DNA from 2 places in the Rhizobium gallicum bv. gallicum R602sp genome. Region 1 is predicted to be linked to the other one. Evidence: predicted binding sites of a transcription regulator. Region 1 holds the regulator's gene; the other holds the start of a gene.
The links. The regulator PhoB, encoded in region 1, activates phosphate uptake and scavenging genes when phosphate is short. The targets are predictions, from matches to a motif close to TGTCATNNANCTGTCAT.

Region 1 (7,637 bases):
CGTCTTGAATCCGACCCGAACTCGGTCGGCATCTTCGGCTATTCGTTCCTTTATGAGAACGAAGACAAGCTCAAGGACATCAAGATCGAAGGAGTCGAGGCAAGCTTCGAGACCATCAAGGACGGCTCCTATCCGGTATCCCGCCCGCTCTACATCTACGTCAAGAATGCGCACCGCGACGTCATTCCTGGCATGAAGGAGTTCCTGGAAGAATACACTTCCAAGTCTTCGATGGGCGAGGACGGTTACCTTGCGGAACGTGGTCTGACGCCTCTCGACGAATCCAAGCGTGGGGAAGTCGAGAAGGCTGTCATGGAAGCCAAGAAGATCGGCTCGTAGTATCGAACTTCACCGGCCGCTCGCGCACCTCGCGGGCGGCCTCCTGTCACATGGGGGCAACATGTCCGCTTATCTCTTTCTCTTATTGATTGGCGCGGCCGTGATCGCGGCCTATTTGGGAGGCTCGCGCGCCCTCGCCGTAGCGACAACGGCAGAAACGGGCCGCATCAAGGCGCATTCCCGGCCGATTTACCACGGCCTCAATGCCGCGATTTGGACCGCTGCTCCCGCTTTTATCTTTCTTCTTTTCTGGCTTGCCTTCCAATCCAGCGTCCTAAACCAGCTTGTGGTCGCGTCGTATCCTGGCTCCGATGCGATGGACAGTGCCGCACAGTCGCTGCTCATTGGGGAAATCCGTCAGGTTGCCGCCGGAAACCTGTTTCGCCAGCCATCGCCTGAAGTGGCTGCGGCAGCCGACCATCTTCGGTCGCTCCAGACCTACTCCACCTATCTAATGACAGCCATCAGCCTGTGCATCGTCGCTGTCGGTGCGTTCCTTGGCATGAAGGTCATTAGTCCCCGCTACCGCGCCCGCCACAGTGTCGAAACGGCGGTGACGGTTTTCATGATGTTCTCCTCGCTCATGGCGATCATCATTACGCTCGGGATCGTCGGCTCCCTCGTCTTCGAAGCGCTCCACTTCTTCGCCAAGGTTCCAGTGACCGAATTCCTCTTCGGCCTGCGCTGGGAGCCGCAGATCGCGATGCGCGCCGACCAGGTGGCGGGGCAGGGCGCGTTTGGCGTCCTTCCAGTCATCTTTGGGACGTTCGTCATCTCGGCGATCGCCATGCTGGTCGCGGTCCCGACGGGCATCCTGTCGGCTATCTATCTGACGGAATACGCACATCCGCGCTTCCGCACGGTTGTCAAGCCGCTTCTCGAAATTCTCGCCGGCGTACCGACGGTCGTCTATGGCTTCTTCGCCGTGCTGACTGTCGCCCCTGCAATAAGGGCCATCGGCGCGGCGGTCGGCATCCCATCGTCTCCCAATAGCGCGCTTGCCACCGGCCTTGTCATGGGCGTGATGATTATCCCGTTCATCTCCTCACTTTCGGACGACGCCTTCGCCGCAGTGCCCCGCGCCATGCGTGACGGTTCGCTCGCCCTGGGAGCAACGAAGGGGGAAACAATCCGCAAGGTTCTGCTCCCGGCTGCTTTGCCCGGCATTATCGGCGGCGTACTTCTTGCGCTTAGCCGAGCGGTCGGCGAAACGATGATCGTCGTCATGGCAGCCGGCTTGATCGCCAAGATCACCCTAAACCCGTTCGACGCGGTGACGACTGTGACCGTGCAGATCGTGACACTGCTGATCGGCGACTCGGAGTTCGACAACCCCAAGACGTTGGCAGCCTTCGCCCTAGGCCTTGTTCTCTTCCTGATCACGCTCGGTCTCAACCTCATTGCGCTGCGCACCGTGCGCAAGTACCGGGAGAAATACTGATGTCCACGACCGCAGTCGCCGGAACGCGCTTCAACTGGCATTCGGATGAAATGAAGGCGCGTCGAAAGGCCCGTTATGCAGCCGAACGTCGTCTACGGGCCTATGGGCTGATCGCGATCGTCTTCGCGCTTGGCTTCCTCGCCTTCCTCGTCGGCTCGCTGACATTCACCGGGTACAAGGCATTCACCCAGACGGTCGCCACCGTCAGCATCGACCTCAGCAAGGCGGAACTCGATACGAGCGACCTGATGAAGGCGGACTGGCGCGGCGCCGTTCGCGATACGCTGCGCACCCAGATTGGGGACCTGCCACGCAGGCAGGAGAAGGCCTACTTCGACCTGTTCACATCGTCGGCACCGTTCCTCGTCCGCGATGCAGTCATCAAGGATCCCGCACGCCTCAAGGGTTCGAGCAGCTTCGTCATTCCGCTATCTGATCAGGCCGACCAGTTCGTCAAGGGCGAGATCAGCCGGGACACGCCCGAGAGCCAGCGGCGCATCAGCGACGAGCAGATCGGCATGCTGGACCAGCTCGTATCAAAGGGTGTGATCTCCAGCCCGTTCAACTGGGCGCTCTTCCTCAACGCCGACAGCCGTTTCCCGGAACTGGCTGGCTTGGCAGGCGCGATCTCGGGGTCGTTCTGGTCGCTGCTCGTCTGCTTCGCGATCAGCTTCCCGATCGGCATCGCGGCGGCGATCTACCTGGAAGAGTTCGCTCCCAAGAACCGTTTCACAGACCTCATCGAGATCAACATCAACAACCTTGCGGCGGTCCCGTCGGTGGTCTTCGGTCTCCTCGGGCTCGCCGTGTTCCTGAACGGCTTCGGCCTGCCGCGGTCGTCTCCGCTCGTCGGCGGTCTCGTTCTCTCGTTGATGACGTTGCCGACGCTCATTATCGTCACGCGCGTGTCGCTGAAGGCGGTGCCCTCCTCGATCCGCGAGGCAGCTCTCGGGGTCGGCGCCTCCAAGCACGAGATGATCTTCCACCACGTGCTGTCGCTCGCCATGCCGACTGTCATGACCGGCGCGATCATCTCGCTCGCCCGAGCTCTTGGCGAAACGGCACCGCTGCTGCTCATCGGCATGAATGCCTTCATCACGAGCCCCCCGGACGGAATTTTCGCGGCGTCGACGGCGCTTCCCAGCCAGATCTACATGTGGGCGGACAGCCCGGAGCGCGGCTTCGTATCGCGGACCTCTGCAGCGATCCTGGTGCTTCTGGGATTCCTCATTCTGATGAACGCAATCGCCATCTTCCTCAGGCAGCGCTTTGAGCGCCGCTGGTAACGGAGTAAGGATCATGAACATGTTGACCGAGACAGCAGTTGAGAAGGCCCTGGAGCAGAAAATGAACGCGACCGCCTACAAGATGGTCGGCAGGACAGTGTCCGTTTACTATGGTGAAAAGCGTGCGCTTTTCGACGTGAACCTGAACGTCCGCGAAAACACCGTTACCGCACTTATCGGCCCGTCGGGCTGCGGCAAGTCTACCTTCCTGCGTTGCTTGAACCGCATGAACGACACGATCGACAATTGCCGCGTCACGGGCGAAATCAAGCTGGACGACGAGGACATCTACGATCCGGACATCGATGTCGTGGAACTCCGTGCGCGCGTCGGCATGGTCTTCCAGAAGCCGAACCCGTTCCCGAAGTCGATCTACGAGAACATTTCTTACGGCCCGCGCATCCATGGCATTGCGCGGTCGAAGGCTGACCTTGATCAGATCGTCGAAAGCAGCCTCCATAAGGCCGGCCTCTGGAACGAGGTCAAGGACCGCCTGCAGGAATCCGGCACCGGTCTGTCGGGCGGCCAGCAGCAGCGCCTGTGCATCGCCCGCGCCGTCGCCGTCAGCCCGGAAGTCATCCTGATGGACGAACCCTGCTCGGCACTCGATCCGATCGCGACCGCAAAGGTCGAGGAACTGATCCACGAGCTTCGCGAGAACTACAGCATCGTCATCGTAACGCACTCGATGCAGCAGGCGGCCCGCGTTTCGCAGCGCACCGCCATGTTCCACCTCGGCAATCTCGTCGAGGAGAACGACACCGACAAGATGTTCACCAACCCGGACGACCCGCGCACCCAGGATTACATCATGGGCCGCTTCGGCTGATTGTTGGCGTCGGAAACCGTAGAGACAATCAAGGACGTTCCCCATGGCATCGACCCATATCTATTCTGCCTACGACGACGATCTGAAGTTCTTGTCCCGCCGCATCTCGGAAATGGGCGGGCTTGCCGAGCAGATGGTGTCGGACGCCGTCCGCGCACTTGTCCACGGCGACGCGGGCTTGGCGCAGAAGGTCATCTCCGACGACGTGATCATGGATCACGCCGAACGCGAGATCGGCGACAAGGCGGTTGTCACGATCGCCCGCCGCCAGCCGATGGCCTCCGACCTTCGCGAGATCATGGGCTCGATCCGCATCGCGGCCGATCTCGAGCGCGTCGGTGATCTCGGCAAGAACACCGCCAAGCGTGTCATCGCGGTGCAGAGCACCGGCGTTCCGCGCAAGCTCGCCCGCGGTCTTGAGCATCTTTCCGAACTGGCGCTGGTCCAGCTCAAGGAAGTCCTCGACGTCTACGCCTCGAGATCCGCCGACAAGGCGAAGTCGATCCGCGAGCGCGACGAGGAAATCGACGCGATGTACACCTCGCTGTTTCGGGAGATGCTGACCTACATGATGGAAGATCCGCGCAACATCACAAGTTGCACGCATCTTCTCTTCTGCGCCAAGAACATCGAGCGCATCGGCGACCATGCCACCAACATTGCCGAAACGATCTATTACATGGCGACCGGCACTCAGCCGGAAGGCGAACGTCCGAAGGACGATACTGCCAACACCGTCGGCGCGGTCACGGAATGACAATTCCCAACCGGCCCTCAGGAGACAGAACCGAATGATCCCGAGAGTTGCAGTCGTAGAAGACGAAGAAGCACTGAGCGTGCTTCTTCGCTATAACCTTGAGGCCGAAGGTTTCGAGGTCGACACCATCCTGCGCGGCGACGAGGCCGAAATCAGGCTTCAGGAGCGCACACCGGATATTCTGATCCTCGATTGGATGCTGCCGGGCGTGTCAGGCATAGAGCTTTGCCGCCGCCTGCGCATGCGCCCGGAAACGGAGCGTCTGCCGATCATCATGCTAACGGCGCGCGGCGAGGAAAGCGAGCGTGTGCGCGGCCTTTCCACCGGCGCCGACGACTACGTGGTCAAGCCTTTCTCCACGCCCGAACTCGTTGCCCGCGTCAAGGCGATGCTGCGCCGCGCCAAGCCCGAGGTGCTTTCCACGGTGCTGAAATGCGGCGATATCGAACTCGACCGCGAAACGCATCGTGTTCACCGCAAGAGCCGTGAAGTCCGTCTCGGCCCGACCGAATTCCGTCTCCTTGAATTCCTGATGTCGTCGCCCGGCCGCGTCTTCTCACGTTCGCAGCTTCTGGACGGTGTCTGGGGCCACGACATTTATGTCGACGAGCGCACCGTAGACGTTCATGTCGGTCGCCTGCGCAAGGCGCTTAACTTCTCCAACATGCAGGACGTCATCCGCACCGTCCGCGGTGCAGGATATTCGATGGAAGCATAGCAGGGAGGCCGGAGAAGATGTCGGTGCGGATACTTGTTGTCGAGCAGGACGAAGATCTGCTCGCGACACTGAAGCATGCTCTGGAGACAGAAGGATATTTGGTGAACTGTCTTCACCCGCATGCGTCGCTGGTCGAGCTCGTGGCTTCGCGGCTGCCTGATGCGGTGATATTCGGTGCGCCGGCTCCTGGTTCGATTGCAATTTCGACATGCCGCCAGTTCCGGACGACTGGAGCGACCGCCCGCCTTCCGATCGTGGTGCTTTTGGACTCGGCCGTTGAGCAGGACAGGTTGGCTGTCCTCTCCGCCGGAGCCGACGACTGCCTCATAAAGGCAGTCTCCCACCTGGAACTCCTCATCCGCTTGCGGAACCTCCTGCGGCGGCTCAATCCAGCGCTGCTGGAGAGCACGCTGAAGGTCGGGGATCTGACGCTCGATAAAAACGCCCGCCGGGTTCACAGGCAGAAGAAGGAAGTCAAGCTCGGCCCCACCGAGTTCAGGCTGCTCGAGTTTCTGATGAAATCTCCCGGCCGCGTCCACTCCCGATCGGAATTGAGGGCATCGCTGTGGGGTAACGATGCCAGTGTCGATGAGCGCGCTGTCGACGTACACATCGGGCGTCTTCGGAAAGGCATCAGTTTCGGAAAGGCCGATAAGGTGATCCGGACGGTGCGTGGCGCCGGCTACGCGCTCGGCGACTTCTGATCTGGATCAGGTTGGACAACTTCAACGCGTCGTTGGCCGCCTCGCGAGCCCGAACCAGCTCGCGGATCGCCTCATGGCCTTCATCCGGAACCCAGACCGCGGTCAGCTCGCCCGCCCGGTGCAGACGGGTCAGGCTCACGGCATCCCGGCGGTTGGTCTTCACCCCGTCGCCCGGCCGCTTGGTCACCAGGGACGGCGCGACCACCACGCAGTCATGCCTCAGTTCGACAATCTGGCGGTAAAGGCCGTAGCCCGTGGGACCCGCTTCATAGCAAAAGTGAAGCTTGGCTCCACGCCTGGAAAGCTTACTGACCATCGACGCGACCGACGCCGGCTCCGACGAGATGTCACCGAAAAACCGCACCTCGCCGTTACGCTCTCCATCGGCAACCGCCACTGAAATCTTCAGCTTCGACGTATCCAAGCCGATGAAAATTACGCTTTTCATGGTTCGCCCTCGCTAAGCATTGGCAAGGCTCCGGCCTATCAGAGCAACCCCCGAATTCAGCTTACTGCGGGGGCGGGCCACCTCAACCTCACGAACATACGGTCTAGCTATCCTCATCGCTGTGCGCACAGATTGAGGCGCGCGATGCAGCTGTTCTCGCAATACGTGTGTCACGTCGATTTCACGCGACTGCCTTTATGAGGGTGTGCTTAGTCGCGCTGGAGGTGATTCCAATCCCCTTCGGCTCCCATACTCGCCTAGGGGTGTCAGACATATAATCCAGCCGGGATGAGGGTCGGCCCGACAGGCCATGCTCGTCCCAAAGTACAGCTAGTTTGGTTGAAGCGATATGGAGTATTCCATGACGATCAAGACTGCGTTGTTAAGAATGTCCCTGATTATCGTTTCCGGGTGGGTCATGGTCGGCACCATCACCTTGGTGATGTTCCATTGACTAGCGAGGTGTAAGCGGCATGCGGTTCCTGGTGTACACGAAAACGATTGCTGAACTCGATTATGACGAAGAGACGCGCGTCTTGACGATCATCTACCGAGACGGCCAACTGCGATCCGTTCCCCATGTCGATCCCAAGATCATGATGAGAATGGTGGCACAGCTTCCTCCGGAACGATCCCTCTACCTGATGCAGGCGGCGATTTGAACCTCGCGGCCAAGGCAAGGTGCGTCCGCACCCGGCATCAATGCATGGCCTCGATAAAGGCGCGGCTATAGAACGCGCCGAGGTTGATCCGTTCTGCAGCGACCGCCACAAGCTTCTTATCGAGTCGGCGCTCGAATTCCCGCGATCGGGCCGCCCGCGGCCTGCCGTGCGGTGTCGTAGGCTTTAACCGCATCCGTGGTCCGACGTCATCGCGGTACTGGGCAAGCGTCATGCCGGCCTTGATCAGCAGAGTTCTTATCTGCGGACGGTGCTCGGCAGCGATGACAAGGCCAAACGACTTGATCAGGACAGGCTTCGGGACGGGCAGCTCGATCTCGTCGATGATGTCATTTCCCACTTGCGCTTCCTCGGCAAACACGAGGTATTGATCCACCAGGTCATGAGCGGCCTCGAGGGTCTCGGTGTCCGGGCTGTACCGGCACCAGGTGTCAC
Region 2 (7,637 bases), 150 kb from region 1:
GCGCAGCGCTTCCGACAGTGCAGAACCGGCTTGCATTTCACCATCGACCTCCAGATCGGGGGCTTGTTCGCGCACGAGCTGCAGGGCATCGCGCATCTTGCGTGCGCTCTCGGAGTTTCGGGAGCCGAAATTCGAATGGCAGATCAGCGCGGCCTTCGGCGTGATGCCGAAGCGGCGAACCTCCTGGGCTGCGAGAACGGCGATCTCGGCGATTTCCTCATGTGTCGGATTGTAGTTCACGAAGGTATCGGCGAAGAAGACCGGTCCTTTCTGGGTGATCAAAAGGCTGAGACCGGCGAAGGTGCAGGCACCTGGTCGCTTGCCGATGATTTGGCCGACGTCTTTCAGGTGGCGGTCGAAGCGGCCTTCCACGCCGCAGATGAGGGCATCCGCCTCGCCGCGTTTCACCGACAAGGCGCCAATAACCGTGTTGTTGGTGCGCACGATCGTGCGGGCGGCTTCCGGATTGATGCCGGCGCGGCCGACGAGGGCGAAGTAGTCTTCGACATAGTCGCGGTAGCGCGGATCGTCTTCGGGATTCACCACGGCGAAATCGATGTTTGGGCGAATGCGGATGCCGAACCGCTTGAGGCGAGCCTCGATGACCGAGGGGCGGCCGATCAGAATCGGCTCGCCGGTCTTTTCCTCCAGCAGAACCTGAGCCGCGCGCAGGACGCGCTCGTCTTCTCCCTCCGCGAAGATGACACGTTTCTTCTCGGAAAGCTTGGCGCTGGTAAAGATCGGCTTCATGACGAAGCCCGAACGCCAAACGAAGCGGTTCAACTGATCGAGATAGGCGTCGAAATCGGCAATCGGCCGCGACGCGACGCCCGTCTCGGCGGCGGCCTTGGCGACAGCCGGCGCGATGCGCAGGATGAGACGCGGATCGAAGGGCGAAGGAATGAGGTAATTCGGACCGAAGACAGGCGTCTCGCCGGAATACGCGCGCGCCGCGACGTCCGACACTTCCTCGCGGGCAAGCCCCGCGATGGCCTCGACGGCCGCCATCTTCATTTCTTCGTTGATGGCGGTGGCGCCGCAATCGAGCGCGCCGCGGAAGATATAGGGGAAGCAGAGGACGTTATTCACCTGGTTCGGGAAGTCCGAGCGGCCGGTGCAGATCATTGCGTCCGGGCGGGCGGCACGCGCGAGGTCCGGCATGATTTCAGGAGTCGGATTGGCGAGAGCCATGATGAGCGGCTTGTCCGCCATCTGTGACAGGAGGTCGGGCTTCAGGACGCCGGCAGCCGAAAGGCCAAGGAAAACATCGGCGCCGCCGATATTGTCGGCGAGCGTACGCATCTTACTTTTCTGCGCATAGACAGCCTTCCATTCGTCCATCAGCTCGGTGCGGCCTTCATAGACGAGGCCTTCGATATCGTGGACCCAGATGTTTTCGCGCTTCGCGCCGAGCGTCACCAGGAGGTTGAGGCAGGCGAGTGCTGCGGCACCCGCGCCGGAGGCGACGATCTTCACATCCTCGATCTTCTTGCCGGCAAGTTCCAGTCCGTTAAGGATCGCGGCGGCGACGATGATGGCCGTGCCGTGCTGGTCGTCATGGAAGACCGGGATCTTCATCTTGCCGCGAAGCTGGCGCTCGACCTCGAAGCATTCCGGCGCCTTGATGTCCTCGAGATTGATGCCGCCGAATGTCGGCTCTAGCGAGGCGATGGTGGAGACCATCTGGTCGACAGTGGGGGCCTCGATTTCGACGTCGAAGACGTCGATGCCTGCAAATTTCTTGAAGAGAACGGCCTTGCCTTCCATGACGGGCTTGGAGGCGAGCGGGCCGATATTACCGAGGCCGAGAACCGCTGTGCCGTTGGAGATGACGGCGACGAGATTGGCGCGCGAGGTATAATCGGCCGCCGTCTCCGGATTGTCACGGATCGCAAGGCAAGGTGCTGCGACGCCGGGCGAATAGGCGAGTGCCAGGTCGCGCTGGTTGCCGAGCGGCTTGATCGCCTGGATTTCAAGTTTGCCGGGACGGGGATAACGATGGAAGAAAAGCGCCTGTTCGTCGAGGTTTCCGCCCGTCTCGTTCTTCTCCGTCTTGGATTTTTCCTGATGATCCATTGCCGTCTCCGCTGCCGCACTCACATCTTTTGAAGACTTCTCCATACAACAATCGGCTGGCAGGGACAGTCAGAAATTCGCATCCGGGCGGAAATCTCGTGAGCGCTGCGATGTGCCAATTCGCACATCTGTCATCTTCCTGAAACACGAGTCTGATTTTGGAAGGCGAGATGAACGATAGGACGCAGGCAATTGCTTGTGAAAGACAATATGGATACTCGACACTTCCGTACTCTGTTCATTTCCGATGTGCATCTCGGCTCGAAGGCGGCGAAGGCGGACTTCCTCCTCGATTTTCTCCGCTACCACGACGCCGATACGATATTCCTCGTCGGCGACATCGTCGACGGCTGGCGACTGAAGCGCAGCTGGTACTGGCCGCAGGTCTGCAACGACGTCGTGCAGAAGCTGCTGCGCAAGGCGCGCAAGGGCACGCGGGTCGTCTATATCCCTGGCAATCACGACGAATTCCTGCGCGACTTCCCCGGCATGCATTTCGGCGGCATCGAAGTCGCCGAGCGCGTGATGCATGACGGGGCGGACGGCAAGAAGTACCTGATCCTGCATGGAGACGAATTCGATGTCGTCGTCCGCAATGCCCGCCTGCTCGCCTATCTCGGGGACTGGGCCTACGACACGGCCATCAAGATCAACGTCGTTCTGGCCGCGATCCGCCGCCGCATGGGCATGCCCTATTGGTCTTTCTCCGCCTGGGCAAAGCTACAGGTGAAGCATGCCGTCAATTTCATCGGCGAGTTCCAGCGCGTCGTGGCCGACGAAGCCCGCAAGCATGGCGCCGACGGCGTCATCTGCGGCCATATCCACCATGCCGTGATCGAGGACATGGACGGCGTGCGCTATATCAACACCGGTGACTGGGTGGAGAGCTGTACGGCGATCGCCGAGCATGAGGACGGCACGTTCGAGCTCATCACCTGGAGCACGATAGCCGACGCTCAAGCCATCCCGCTGGCGATCGAGCACCGCGACAGCGAACTCGAGCCGCAGGCCGCCTGATTTTCTGTTGTGAATACTGCGTCGACTAACGCGGGCCTAGTTCCAGCCGCATGAGAATTTCATCATAATAAGTTTCGCCCACCTTTAGAGCTTCGACCTCGACGGCCCATTCTTCAAAACCTACGGATTTGTAAAGCCGGATGGCCGGAACGTTGGACGACACGACGCTGAGCCGGAGCGAGCGTAAAAGCGTGCCAACTTCGTCGACGGCAGCACTCAGCAGTAAGCGTGAGAGCCCTGTGCCCCGCAACGTTTGGCGGACATACATGCCCCAGATCGATCCAATATGTTGCGTCTTGATGCCCTTGGATTTCGACACACCAATCGTTCCGGCCAGCATTCCGTCATCGAAGAGCCCTCCGATCACAAGACCGTTCTCGAGCCTATCAGCGAAATGGGCCTCCGATTGGCTCTGCTCTTCTTCCCATGACGCGCCAAATGCCTCTGGATGGTTCGCGAGAGCCTCCAGGCGAATTTCCCTAAAAGACGACGCATCATTCCGGTCGAGGCGGCGAATCTTGTATGGGCGCAAAGGTATACCTTTCTTTTTTGGAAGGACGACCGAAGCAGCTAACGGTGACTGCCGCATGACGCTTGGCTCAAAATCCACGACGCTCTGCGCGACCCCAAACGTTAATGGCTTTAAATTACGATGGATTGTGAGCGGAAGGGGACAAGCCTTTTCTTGAAACGTTTAAGAAAGGCTATTTCTGGCCATAGTCGCCCTTGGGTTGATGTGCTAGGCAACGTCTAGTTTCCTGCAGGTCCACCGATGATTCCCGCCCAGAATGCCTCGGCAGGCGAGGGGGCGCCGCCGCGCTTCCGGCTGCTCAGCGCCCTGTCCTATTGCGCTCCGCTGACTGTCAACGGTGTCGTTCTTCCATTCTTTCCCGTCTGGCTCGCGTTCCACGAATTCACCGATCATGAAATCGGCATCATCCTGGCGGTGCCGATGGTGGCGCGCGTCCTCGTTGCGCCGATCATCGCCATGTACGCCGACCGAATGAAGGAGCGCGCCGACGTGTTGTTGTGGTCCGGCGGACTGTCGCTGCTGACGGCGGTCGCGCTCTGCTGGACGACAAATTTCTGGCCGGTCCTGATCGTTTTCAGCATGCAGGGGGCGACGTTTGCGCCCTATCTGCCGGTCGTCGAATCGATCGTCATTTCCGGCGTTCGCCGATGGGGACTCGACTACGGATCGATGCGCGTCTGGGGCTCGATCGCCTTCATCGCCTCGACCCTGATCGGCGGCGAGATGATCGGCTATTGGGGTGGCTCGATGGTGCTGCCGGTAATGATTTTCGGTTTCGTCACGACGGTGCTGATGGCGATCTACTGTCCGCGCATCGGGCCGACGCGCCGGCGCGGCACGCCGGTCGACATACCGGCTGCCACCGGCAGTTCGCTGCGGCAGCCGCATCTGCTGGTGCTGTTTTGGGGCGTGGCGATCCAGCAGTCGAGCCACGCGCTTCTTTATGCCTTCGCGTCGATTTATTGGCATCACCTCGGCTTTTCGGGAACGGAGGTCGGTATTCTCTGGAGTGCGGGCGTTGCTTCCGAAGTCATGGTGTTCTTCGTCTCGAAACATTTGAACCGCCGCTTCAACGCCTGGACGCTGATCCGTATCGGCTGCGCGGTCTGCATCTGCCGCTGGATCCTTTTCCCGATGCACTGGGGATTCGTTGGATTCTTCGTGCTGCAGTGTTTCCATGCCTGCAGCTTTGCCTTCGTGCATACCGGCGTGCAGAGGCGAATTGTGGCAACGGTACAGGAGACGCAGGAATCGTCGGCCCAGGGCGCCTATTTCTTCTATAACGGCATGTTCATGGGGCTGATGACGCTCGCCTCCGGCTACATCTATGCCTGGCTCGGCCTCGCAAGCTTCTACGTCATGGCACTCGTCGCGGTGGTGGGGATGTCTCTAGTCTTCGTCGCCTACTACCTTCAGCCCCAAAGGCTGGTCTCGGGCGGCCAGACAAGGGAAGCGGTGTAGCGCAGGCCGCCTTCCCGGTCGCGGGCAAGAAGCAGCGGACCGTCGAGATCGACGAATTCTGCGTCCTGCGCCAAGAGTACGGCGGGCGCCATTGCCAGCGATGTGCCCACCATGCAGCCGAGCATGATCTGGAAGCCGAGGCGCTGAGCTTCCCGTTTCATGACGATTGCCTCCGTCAGGCCGCCAGTCTTATCGAGCTTGATGTTGATCGCGTCGTAGCGGTCGCGCAGGCTTGCAAGATCGCCGGTATGATGGACGCTCTCGTCGGCACAGACGAGGACAGGGCGCGCGATGCCGGCAAGCATTTCGTCCCGGCCGGCGGGCAGCGGCTGCTCGACGAGGGCGATATTCATCTCGGAGGCGATGCGCAAGTGATGTTCCAGCGTTTCCTCGGGCCAGCCCTCGTTGGCATCGAGGATGATGGTGCTGTCAGGCGCGGCTTGGCGCACGGCGCGTATTCGGCTTTCATCGTCGCCCGTGCCAACCTTGACCTTGAGTAGCGCCCTTGCAGAATATTTGCGCGCTTGCGCTGTCATGACCTCCGGTTCGTCGAGCGAGATCGTGTAAGCGGTCGTGAGCGGCTTTGCGGACGCAAGCCCAATGCGTTCGGCAACGCTCTTTCCGCCGAGCTTGGCTTCGAGGTCCCATATGGCGCAATCGACGGCATTCCTCGCTGCGCCGGGCGGCAAGGCCGAAAGCAGCTCTTCGCCTGAAATGCCTTGCTCGATCAGCGGCCGGGCGGATTCGATCTGCGCGGCGACGCTTTCCATCGTCTCGCCATATCGTCGGTAGGGGACGCATTCGCCCCAGCCGCGCCTGCCGTTTTCCGTCAGAATGCAGGTGATGACGTCCGCAGATGTCTTTGCACCACGCGCAATCGTGAAAGTGCCCGCAATGGGGAAGGAATTCATCTGGATTTCGAGCGAGCGTGGCATAATTGCAATCCTGCGAGCATGGAAATTCTATGTGTCTTCGGTATATTGACGCGCCGGGCGTGAGCGATTTGTTCGCGAGTCGGCAATGTCGCCGCAAGCCTTGAAAGACACAAGCATTTTGAAGCCCGACACCCGCAAAGCCGCCTCACTGCACGTGGACGACCAAGCCGATGGTGGAGGACGCCGCGTTCATCTCGAAGGCAATTGGCGCAGCGCCAACATCCACCTCGTCCTCCACGACCTCGAGAAGGTTACCCGCGCTAAAGGTGATCTGACGCTCGACCTGTCGCGCGTCACGGATATTGACACGGCCGGTGTCTGGCTGCTTTGCCGGCTCAAGCTGCAGGAAAAAGCGGCCGGGCGGCAGGTTCGTTTTGAAGGCACCAATCCACACATCGACGAGATGATCGAGGAATTCTCCGAGAAACCGGAGGAGGAAGTGACTGAGGCTGCGATGAAAAGCGGCGTTGCCGAGCGCATCTTCGCGCCGGTCGGCAAGATGACCATGGACCTCTGGAATGACCTCACCGCCGCGATGTATATCCTGGGCTCGGCGGTGCGCGGTGCGCAGATGAAGTTCGGGCGTGGCAGCGGCGTTTCTCCGGCATCGATCGTCAACCAGATCGACCACATGGGCGTGCGCGCCGTTCCGATCATCCTTTTGATGTCGTTCCTGATCGGCGCGATCATCGCGCAGCAGGGCGCCTTCCAGCTCCGCTATTTCGGGGCCGAAGTCTTTGTCGTTGACCTCGTCGGCATCCTGCAGCTCCGCGAAATCGGCGTGCTCCTGACGGCGATCATGATCGCCGGTCGTTCGGGCAGCGCGATCACGGCCGAAATCGGCTCGATGAAGATGCGTGAGGAAGTCGACGCGCTGAAGGTCATGGGCCTCAATCCGGTGGGCGTGCTGATCTTCCCGCGGCTTGTGGCACTGACGGTGGCGCTGCCGCTTCTGACGGTGCTGGCGAACTTCGCCTCGCTGTTCGGCGCGGCTGCGGTCGCCTGGGCCTATTCCGGCATCACTTTCGCAACCTTCCTGTCGCGCCTGCACGAGGCGATCACGCTGTCGACGGTGCTCTCCGGCATGATCAAGGCGCCGTTCATGGCGCTCGTCATCGGTATTGTCGCGGCAGTGGAAGGTCTTAAGGTCGGAGGCAGCGCCGAATCGCTCGGCCAACACGTGACGGCTTCCGTGGTGAAGTCGATTTTCGTCGTCATCCTCATGGACGGGCTGTTCGCCATGTTCTATGCGGCCATCAATTTTTAAGGGTTCAGCGTGGACGGGCAGCAGTCAGATCAGGGTGAGAAGAAGGAGCGGGACATCGTGCTTTCGGCGCGGGACGTGACCGTCGGCTTCGGCCCGAAGATTGTGCTCGATAAGCTCAACCTGAATATCTACCGCGGCGAGATCCTAGGCTTCGTCGGGGCATCGGGTACCGGCAAATCGGTGCTGATGCGGACCATCTTGCGCCTTTTGCCGCGCCGCTCCGGCACGATCGAGATCCTGGGGCAGAATTTCGATAAGCTCGATGAAAACCAGCGCAACGCGCTCGACATGCGGCTCGGAGTGCTTTTCCAGCAGGGCGCGCTGTTTTCCTCGCTGACGGTGAGGGAGA

Region 2: the regulator PhoB is predicted to act here: its motif matches at 2,206-2,222, upstream of RGR602_RS10550 (UDP-2,3-diacylglucosamine diphosphatase).

What each region holds. Positions count from the first base shown of each region.
Region 1 covers NZ_CP006877.1:2,258,311-2,265,947, reverse strand. The annotation lists gene RGR602_RS11320 (PstS family phosphate ABC transporter substrate-binding protein) at 1-339, shown strand, start outside; gene pstC (phosphate ABC transporter permease subunit PstC) at 401-1,780, shown strand; gene pstA (phosphate ABC transporter permease PstA) at 1,780-3,066, shown strand; gene pstB (phosphate ABC transporter ATP-binding protein PstB) at 3,080-3,895, shown strand; gene phoU (phosphate signaling complex protein PhoU) at 3,939-4,652, shown strand; gene phoB (phosphate regulon transcriptional regulator PhoB) at 4,687-5,370, shown strand; gene RGR602_RS11290 (winged helix-turn-helix domain-containing protein) at 5,388-6,074, shown strand; partial or broken gene RGR602_RS35130 (IS110 family transposase) at 6,091-6,522, opposite strand; gene RGR602_RS11280 (hypothetical protein) at 6,996-7,184, shown strand; gene RGR602_RS11275 (hypothetical protein) at 7,222-7,637, opposite strand, start outside.
Region 2 covers NZ_CP006877.1:2,105,956-2,113,592, reverse strand. The annotation lists gene RGR602_RS10555 (NADP-dependent malic enzyme) at 1-2,076, opposite strand, end outside; gene RGR602_RS10550 (UDP-2,3-diacylglucosamine diphosphatase) at 2,287-3,093, shown strand; gene RGR602_RS10545 (GNAT family N-acetyltransferase) at 3,119-3,703, opposite strand; gene RGR602_RS10540 (MFS transporter) at 3,866-5,086, shown strand; gene dgcA (N-acetyl-D-Glu racemase DgcA) at 5,038-6,021, opposite strand; gene RGR602_RS10530 (ABC transporter permease) at 6,122-7,288, shown strand; gene RGR602_RS10525 (ABC transporter ATP-binding protein) at 7,298-7,637, shown strand, end outside.